Regions from separate parts of the Exiguobacterium sp. KKT215 genome, predicted to be linked through region 2. Evidence: riboswitches for the same ligand, from Rfam matches in the RefSeq annotation. Region 2 holds a riboswitch; each other region holds the start of a gene.
What was found. A riboswitch is a leader RNA that binds a small molecule or an ion and turns the genes downstream of it on or off. The one in region 2 is predicted to bind thiamine pyrophosphate.
Positions count from the first base shown of each region.

Region 1: linked by a shared signal. The riboswitch ahead of thiT (energy-coupled thiamine transporter ThiT) and the one ahead of ACZ2GZ_RS07105 (YkoF family thiamine/hydroxymethylpyrimidine-binding protein) in region 2 are both predicted to bind thiamine pyrophosphate.
Region 3: linked by a shared signal. The riboswitch ahead of thiW (energy coupling factor transporter S component ThiW) and the one ahead of ACZ2GZ_RS07105 (YkoF family thiamine/hydroxymethylpyrimidine-binding protein) in region 2 are both predicted to bind thiamine pyrophosphate.
Region 4: linked by a shared signal. The riboswitch ahead of tenA (thiaminase II) and the one ahead of ACZ2GZ_RS07105 (YkoF family thiamine/hydroxymethylpyrimidine-binding protein) in region 2 are both predicted to bind thiamine pyrophosphate.

Region 1 covers NZ_CM145756.1:1,821,269-1,823,463, reverse strand. Annotated here, with positions in the region: gene rsgA (ribosome small subunit-dependent GTPase A) at 1-222, shown strand, start outside; gene rpe (ribulose-phosphate 3-epimerase) at 224-880, shown strand; TPP riboswitch at 900-1,000, shown strand; gene thiT (energy-coupled thiamine transporter ThiT) at 1,077-1,649, shown strand; gene ACZ2GZ_RS09485 (thiamine diphosphokinase) at 1,649-2,195, shown strand, end outside.
Region 2 covers NZ_CM145756.1:1,364,547-1,366,741, reverse strand. Annotated here, with positions in the region: gene ACZ2GZ_RS07110 (ECF transporter S component) at 1-299, opposite strand, end outside; gene ACZ2GZ_RS07105 (YkoF family thiamine/hydroxymethylpyrimidine-binding protein) at 292-885, opposite strand; TPP riboswitch at 967-1,067, opposite strand; gene ACZ2GZ_RS07100 (GTP-binding protein) at 1,129-2,195, opposite strand, start outside.
Region 3 covers NZ_CM145756.1:176,623-178,817, forward strand. Annotated here, with positions in the region: gene ACZ2GZ_RS01010 (GNAT family N-acetyltransferase) at 1-207, shown strand, start outside; gene ACZ2GZ_RS01015 (hypothetical protein) at 202-468, opposite strand; gene thiW (energy coupling factor transporter S component ThiW) at 532-1,020, opposite strand; TPP riboswitch at 1,085-1,183, opposite strand; gene ACZ2GZ_RS01025 (hypothetical protein) at 1,208-1,528, opposite strand; gene ACZ2GZ_RS01030 (aminoglycoside phosphotransferase family protein) at 1,571-2,195, shown strand, end outside.
Region 4 covers NZ_CM145756.1:220,676-222,870, reverse strand. Annotated here, with positions in the region: gene thiM (hydroxyethylthiazole kinase) at 1-415, opposite strand, end outside; gene tenA (thiaminase II) at 412-1,086, opposite strand; TPP riboswitch at 1,168-1,272, opposite strand; gene pelG (exopolysaccharide Pel transporter PelG) at 1,334-2,195, opposite strand, start outside.

The DNA.
Region 1 (2,195 bases), 460 kb from region 2:
AGCCTCGAGTTCCCAGAAGAACTCGAAGTCGAGGAGATGCGTTGGTGCTTCCCTGAGTTCGTCGAGCGGCACGACGACTGTAAGTTCCGAGGCTGTGCCCATTTGAACGAACCGGGTTGTGCCGTCAAAGCGGCCGTCGAGGCGGGAGAAATCGCTTCCACCCGTTATGAGAATTATGTTACGTTTATGGCAGAGTTAAACGATAGACAACGGAGGTACTGACATGATTAAAATTGCACCCTCGATTTTAGCGGCGGACTTCGCCAACCTAGAGGCAGAAGTGAAGGCGGTCCAAGAGGCCGGCGCGGATTATATCCATTTTGACGTCATGGACGGTCAATTCGTCCCGAACATCTCGATCGGTCTCCCGGTGCTCGCGAGCTTACGGAAGAAGTCGGACATGGTGTTAGACGTCCATTTGATGATCGACCAACCGGAGCGCTTCGTCGAAGACTTCATCAAGGCGGGAGCGGACATCGTCACCGTCCACGTCGAAGCGACGAACCATTTGCATCGCGTGCTTCAACAAATCAAGGCGGCCGGAGCCAAGTGTGGCGTCGTTCTCAACCCGCATACGCCGCTGTCATTGATTGAACACGTGCTCGGTGACGTCGACATGGTACTTCTCATGACGGTGAACCCTGGCTTTGGGGGTCAGAAGTTCATCGAATCGGTCGTGCCGAAAATCGCGGCGTTGAACGAGATGCGCCAAGCGCGCCGTCTCGACTTTGAAATCGAGATTGACGGCGGCGTCAATGCGGAGACTGCGAAATTATGTATCGATGCCGGTGCTGACGTGCTCGTGGCCGGCTCGGCCATCTATAACGAGCCGAGCTATAAAGACGCAATCGATAGCATTCGCAACGCATCTCGTGTATAATCGTCCATAGAACAACAAATATTGTCGCAAGGGGTGTCACATTTTGTGGCTGAGAGGCATACGCTAACCCTTTGAACCTGTTCCGTTCACACGGACGTAGGGATGTGGCGAAAATGCACGTTGCTACTCGATAGCAGCATGGCGTTTACGTCATGCTGCTTTTTGTCGTTCGCTCATATTTTAAGGAGGGAAATAGATGAAACAACGTTTAAAATTACAGGCGCTCATTGAAATCTCATTGTTCGCCGCACTCGGTTTGATTTTTGATTTGCTCATCCCGTTCCGGATGCCGCAAGGCGGGTCAATCAGCTTGGCGATGTTGCCGATTTTCGTCATGGCGTATCGTCACGGTTTGAAAGGCGGACTTGCGACCGGTGCACTTGTCGGAACGCTGCAACTGCTGTTCGGGGCCTACATCTTCACGCCGGTCCAGTTCCTGCTCGACTACACGTTCGCTTACGGTGTCGTCGGGATGGCGGGACTGTTTGCTGGTCAAGTGAAACGAGCCGCCAAGGATGAGGCGAAAAAGACGCTCGTCGTTTATTTGGTGCTCGGCGCGCTCCTCGGTTCACTGCTTCGTTACGGCGCCCACGTCTTGTCGGGGATCGTCTTCTTCGCCGAATACGCGGAAGGTCCGGTCGTCGCCTACTCGTTCGCCTATAACATGACGTACATGCTCCCGTCCTTCCTCGTGTCGGCCGTCGTCCTCGTCCTCTTGTTCGTCTCGGCGCCGCGCTTCGCGACGCTCGCGACCCGGGACGTCCGCTAATGCGGGTGTTGATTGTGGCGGCCAGCCCGGAACCAATCTCGGGACTCCCGCGTGACGTCGATTACATCATCGGCGTCGATGGGGGGTACGAGACACTGTTGAACCACGGGCTGAACCCAGATCTCGTCGTCGGCGATTTCGACTCCTTCACGGGCGAAGTGCCGATCGACGCCGTCCGCTATCCATCTGAGAAAGATGTGACCGACCTCGAGATCGCTCTCGAGGCGGCACGGGGGCATGGCGCGACGGAGATGATTGTCTACGGTGCGCTCGGCGGCCGGCTCGATATGACGCTCAGCAATATCGGTCTGCTCGAGGCGTATCCGGAGATGCGTCTCGTCACGGCAGGGCAGACGGTACGACTCGTCGGGTCGGGACGCTATGAACTCCCGCGTCAAGACGGTCACTATTTGTCGCTCATCCCATGGAAGCAGGCGAACGTGACCATCCGCGGCGTCAAATATCCGCTCGACCGTCACGATGTCGTCAGCCATGAGGCGCTCACCATCTCGAACGAATGGGACGATGAAGCGGCGGATTTGATCG
Region 2 (2,195 bases):
GCACCAAGTCCTTGAATGATCCCGACTAAAATCATACGAGGTCCAATCGCGTTCCCAATCATCATCTCAATCGTCGCCGCAAGCACTTCGGACAAGAATGCGGCGCCAGGTCGGCGGATGATATAAGCCGCAATAATCGAGACGATGAACCAGATGCCGAAAATCCATTCGTACGCGATCGGTCCGATCAAGCCAGCCCATAGATTCCCGACATGGACGAACGCCAAATAGACGACAGCGAATACGACCGATAAAATGGCCAACAAGACGATTTCTTTTAACTTCCACGACTTAAGCATCGTTACGTCCCTCGTGTGACGGGCTGTTCACGCTGAACGTCACCGTCATGACGACGTGGCTCGTCTTCGCACGGACCCGGTCGAACGTCGCCTCGTAAAATGAAAACACCGGTTCGATGTCGCCGTGAATGCCCGAGGCGTAATGCATCGAGTCATTGAAGACGCCACGCTCTTTCGCAAACGCAATTTCTTCGTAGATGATGTCCATATACTTCGCGTCCCCGAGCGGATAGAGGGCGAACTGAGAAGAGACGTACTGGGTCGATACAGGACCGTTCACAGGATCAGTCGTCACGTCGAGCAGATTGTCTCCTGCCGTGTCGCCTGGGCACCCGACCGAGAACGTCCCGCTCATCGACACATGTTCCCCGGTCTTCGTTGCATGTGACAAGACGGCTTTGGCCACGTCGAACACATGCTGACTGCGTCCCCGGATGACCGTCGAGACGTCATCGGTATGCCGCCAAACGTTTTGCAAGTTCGTCTCTTTCAATGCCCCTTTGATGACACTCACAAAATCAGATGTCATTGGGCTCAGCGTAAAGCGGAATCCGACAATCGGACTCGTACCACATTGGTTGTTCATGTTCTATTCCCCCTTATTGTATGTACACAAAAAAGCCGCATCCATGAGAATGCGGCCACTCGTCCAATGTAAAAATCCATTAGAAAAAGTGCCACACTTCCTCACGCCGGTATTACCCGGATCGAGTCATAAGGGATTGGAGCCATGCTCACATCTCAGCCGAAGCACCCCTAGTGTAGTCCAATGTATGCGGTTATCTATGCAACGAGAAGTATAGACGACCGCTCCGAATTTGTAAACGGTTTATGTGAAAGTCACGATACCGTTCCCCGGAAGCGTGTCCTGCAACGTCGTCCAATCGAGCGCCATCTCCTCATCCGTCAACAGACACGCGTCGAGTCCGGCCTCGATGACCGCACGCTCCATCCGCTGCCCGATCAAGACGAGCTCCGTCTGACGGTCCCCGTTCGGCTCGACGTAGTCGGCGGCGAGCTCAGGTTCTGCCGTGAACATGAGACTCCGCTCTTCCTCCGGCAGCGTCGCGAGCCAACGTCCCGCGTGTTCGAGCGTCGATGCGTACCCCGCTTGCGAGAACAGGCAGGCGATGTCGTTCCGGGAGGCGATCCATAAGAAACCTTTGGCGCGGACGACTTGATCCGGGAACGCCTCGATCCAGGCGTGGAGCCGCTCCGGATGAAACGGACGGCGGCGGCGATAGACGAACGAACTGATGCCGTATTCCTCCGTCTCTGGTGTGTGTGTCTCGGCCTCTAGTTCTTGAATCCAGCCGGCGGCGTGCATCGCCTGCTCGAAATCGAAAAGATTGACGTCCAACAGCTCCGTCAACTCCACGTTCGCGTAAACTGACGTCAACAGTTTGGCGGTTGGATTGAGCGCCTTCAACAGCCCGGCCATCTCACCGAGTTCTGTCTCGGTCACGCGGTCCGCCTTGTTCAAGACGATGATGTCCGCGAACTCGATTTGGTCGACAAGCAGGTCGACGACTTCGCGGACGTCCGTCTCATCGATGGCCTGCTTCCGTTCATGAAGCGACTCGCCCGAGTTGAAATCTTTCAAGAACCGATACGCATCGACGACCGTCACCATCGCATCGATATAGACACGGCTCGTCAAGTCGATGCCAAGGGCGTCATCGGCGTATGTAAACGTTTGGGCGACCGGAATCGGTTCTGAGATGCCAGATGACTCGATGATAATCCCGTCGAGCTCACGGTCGTTCGTGATCTCCTGTACCGCTTCGAGCAGGTCCTCACGGAGCGTGCAACAGATGCAGCCGTTCAATAGCTCGACCAATTTTTCGTCCGTCCGCGAGAAGCCGTTCTGCTCGATCAATCGTTCGTCGATGTTCA
Region 3 (2,195 bases), 1.2 Mb from region 2:
GGCATCGGTTCAACATGTTTACAACTTACGATTCAGTGGATGAAAGAACGCTTCGATGTCGATGACCTCATCCTCAGTCTGCATCCGATGAACGAACCGGCGAAACGGTTCTATGCGAAGGGGGGATTTGTCGACAGTGGCCTGATTGATGAGGCGAACGGGGAAGAGATTTGGGTGTATCACGTCAAACAGGGACAGCCGTCATAAGTCGGCCGTCCCTGTTTTCGTCGTCGTTGAGCCTTGAACAGCACTGCCCGCTTTGAAAAAGAGAACGATAGCAGCCACTCCGAAAATCGAGATGAACACGTTTTGGAGCAGCACATCGACGAACATCGGCTCGCTGGAGAACGTGCCCGTCGCAATTTGAGCATTCCAGCGGGTGAACGTGGCGATGCGTTCAAGCGTGTACAAGAGACCGGATATGAACAGGCAAGCGGTGGCAGCCAGTAATAGCGTCAATCGATTCAAGACATGACCTCCTAATATCTGATATCCTGATTTTACCATTTAATATCAGTGGGAGGGAAGTACTTATCGCTTCGCCGTGAGCGGTCGCAATTGCTTGACCCGAGCCAAGACGATCCAGCCGAGCACGGCCCCGGTCACACTCGACGCAAGGAAGGCCGGGAAGAAGAACAGTGCCCCGAACTCGCTCCCCATCAACACCTTGGCGTACGGGACGGCGACGAGCGAGGCGATGAGGCCTGTCCCGATGACTTCACCGAATGCGGCGAAGGCGACGCGGTTCGTCTTCATATAGAAGACCCCGGCCAAAAGCGCCCCAATCATACCTCCGGGAAAGGCCAAGAGCGACCCGGTACCGGTCATGACACGGACGAGTCCGGTCACGAACGCGACGAGAACGGCCCCGATCGGTCCGACGGTGACGGCGGCGATGACGTTCACCATGTGTTGAATCGGATAGGCACGGGCGACACCGGTCGGAATCGAGATGAACAGGGAACCGATGACGGCGATGGCGACGAGCATCGCCATCCAAGTGAGTTGTTGAATACGCATAGATAGTCTCCTTTCAAAATGAAAACGCCACTTCTCCAAGTGGAAAAGTGGCGTGGAAAGACAGACGAATCCCACACCACTTCCCTACGCTGGTATGAGCCAGATCAGGTTCGAAGGGTCCGGCGCATGCCGTCTCAGCCCGAAGGCTCCCCTAGTGGTCGTTTATTAACATGAGTATAGCATACCGTCATTTGACGCGGTCGAGCTTTCGTGGTCGGAACGTGACATAGATGATGCCGATGAATAGGCCGTACAACAAAAGGGAGAAGACGAGATTGATCAGCCACGGGAGTGTCCCCATGAACACGGCGACGGACGCGTTTTGAAACCAGACGAGCGAGAGCGACAGCCCGAAAAAGCTGAGAACGAGCGTTGTCCAAAAGCCGACAGCTCGGCGCTTGAACAGACGCCAAACGAGCAGCCCGATGATGAGACTGACGACGGCCGTCGCCCCTAAGTACATATACAAGATGGCATCGACCGGGTATGAGTAATATACAACGTCCATATCGTTTCCTCCTAGGAGATGATGAAAGAAAGGGTGAACAGGATGAGACAGGCAATCCCATGGCGTGACCGATCGTTTCGTGAACGGTTCGAACGATGGATTGAGGCAAACGTGCCGAATGCGAGGTGGCACGTGATCAAAGATACCGATTTGACGTACTTGCTTGTTGGCGCGCTCAATGAGGAACGTTACTACGCCAAAGCGGTGACCGATATCAGCCGCGGCGAGGCCGGATTGTCGGCGTTTCTGGCCGAGCGGCATCCTGATTTCGTGCCTGACGTCATCGCCATCGATTCAGCTCAGAATTGGCTACTCATGCGAGACATCGGCGGAGACGCGTTACGTGCACGGCCGGACGTGAGTCGATATGAAGCGGCGTTGCGCCAATACGCACAGTTGCAGCGACAAGAGATCGACCAGATTGAGACCTACTTGTCTCTCGGCGTCCCGGACCGGCGACCGGCCACATTGAAGGATGAAATCCAAACATATTTGCCTGAGCTCTGTGTCGGGCTCGAGCAATACAAAGCCGAGGCCATGCTCGCGCTTCAAGACGAATTGATCGCCATGTGCGATGAGCTGGCGATTGGGATGCCGATGAGTCTCGAGCACGGTGATTTGCACGGCGGCAACATCTTCTGGCGGGAACGGACGAATGATTTGTGTA
Region 4 (2,195 bases), 1.1 Mb from region 2:
CAGCGTCAACGCCGCGCGCCGCCGCGTCGAGACCAATCAATGTCGCGATTTCTCCGGCATTCCCACGGATGACCGTCACACGGACAGATTGCAGAATCGCCTGGGCGACGTCGCGCCGAAATGAGGTCGCCCCGACACCAACCGGATCGAAGACGATCGGACTACCTGCTTGATTCGCCGCCTGTCCGGCTCGAATCATCGTACGTTCCGTCATTGCATCGAGTGTACCGATATTGAGCACGAGCGCATCGCTTAAAGACGCCATCTCGGCCACTTCTTCGACCGCGGACGCCATGACCGGGGCCGCCCCGATGGCGAGCAACCCGTTCGCTGAAAAGTTGGCGACGACGATATTCGTGATGTTGTGGATGAGTGGCCGTTCGGCTCTGACTTTGTCCCATAAGTCGCGCTTCATCGTGTCACCCCCGCCGGTAAATCCCACGACTCGAGCGTCCACGCCATCTCCCAAAACGCATGCTCGTAATAACAACTCTTCAAGAACAGCTGTTGATACCGGACCCGTTCTTCCGCCGTCGCCTGCCCAGCGAGCACGTCGAGCCGTTCAATCTGTTCCTCGACGAGGTCGCGGAACCATTCCGACCCGTACGTCGCAATCCACGTCGCATAAATCGGGTGGTCGGGTGTCGTGTCTTTCATGCGTTCGCCAATCTCGTAATAAACCCAATAGCACGGCAAAATTGCTGCGAGCACGTCACCGAGCGTTGGACCGGCATGTTGCATATGGAGCGCATAGGCGTAAGCCGTCGGGGCCGGCTCAAACGTCGCCCACTCCGCCTCCGTCACGTTGAGCAAGGTGAAAAACTCACGATGCAGCGCATGCTCTGCTTCGATGGTATGGAGCGCGTGCGTCAAAAAGCGGCTCGCTACTTCCATGTTCGGGGCGAGTGTCGCGCCTTTCGCCTGTACTTTCGAGAACTGATTCAAATAATACGAGTCTTGCATGACGTAATGCCGAAACTTCGCCTCGTCGAGTTCACCCGTTCCGAGCTCGCGGACGAACGGATGGTCAAAGCTGGCTTGAAACAAGGCATCGGCCTCTTGTCGTAAATGTGCGGTGAATGTCATGTTTTCTCCTCCTTTGTAATCAAAAAAGACGCCGCCTTCCATAACGGAAGCGGCGTCGGATTTACACAAAGTGTACGAAAACAATCGGTTCGCCCACTTCCCTACGCTAGCGTGAACTAGATCAGGTTCAAAGGGTCTGGACCTCGTCCATCTCAGCCGCGTCACGCGACTCCCCTAGTGGTAAACATTATGAAATTCGGTCATCTACGACCACATCATATCAGTCTTTCTCCGTACTGAAAACCCTTTATCGTGAGAATCGCCGGTTCAACAACGTCCCCATTTGCGAGAACCGCTCGGTGCCGAGCTTGCGCCGGTTTGAGGCGGCGAACACGTAATAATCAACTTTGCCCATATAATAAATCAAACGCAGGCCGGCCAAGAAGAACGTGATCGTCGTGCTGACGGCAAAGCCGACACCGTACCAATCGATGCCGCGCGGCAAGAGCAGTAACGTGAACAACGCGTTCAACGTGAAGAACGAGATGTTGACGAACAACGCCCCGCGCCGGTCCTCGAAATAGAGCAACAACAACGTCAAGATGAGAATCATCGCATTCGCGAACGCCGCGAGCGTCGTCATCCGAAAGATTTGACCGATCTCATCCGGGACACCAATCCAACTGACGAACACGCCCGCCATTAGGATGGCGAACAGCGTCACCACGCCTTGGCTCCGTGCGAGTCGAATCAACTCATTTTTCAATACGGACGTCATCGTCTGTTTCGCCTTCTCGATTTGATGGAGTGCCCCACCGTAGTTGATCAATCCATAAAACGTACGGTAGCGCTCATAAAACCGGGTCTCGACAGCGACGACGAACAAGAGCTGCGTCGGGATAATCGTCAAGTAGGACCAAAAGATGGCCGTGTCATAATACGGGTTGAACAAGAACGAGTCCGCGATGATCACACGTCCTTCACCGAACCAGATGATGAAATTCGTGACCCAAATCCCGAGCACGTACAACACGCCGATGGCGAACAAGTCTGGATAGCGGTCGAAGTACTTGAAGTACGAGAACTCTTTCACCGCGTAACGGAGCGGGAACGTCCGGAGCATCGCGAAGAACAACCCGAACAACGTCACAATCATCCCGACCGTGAAA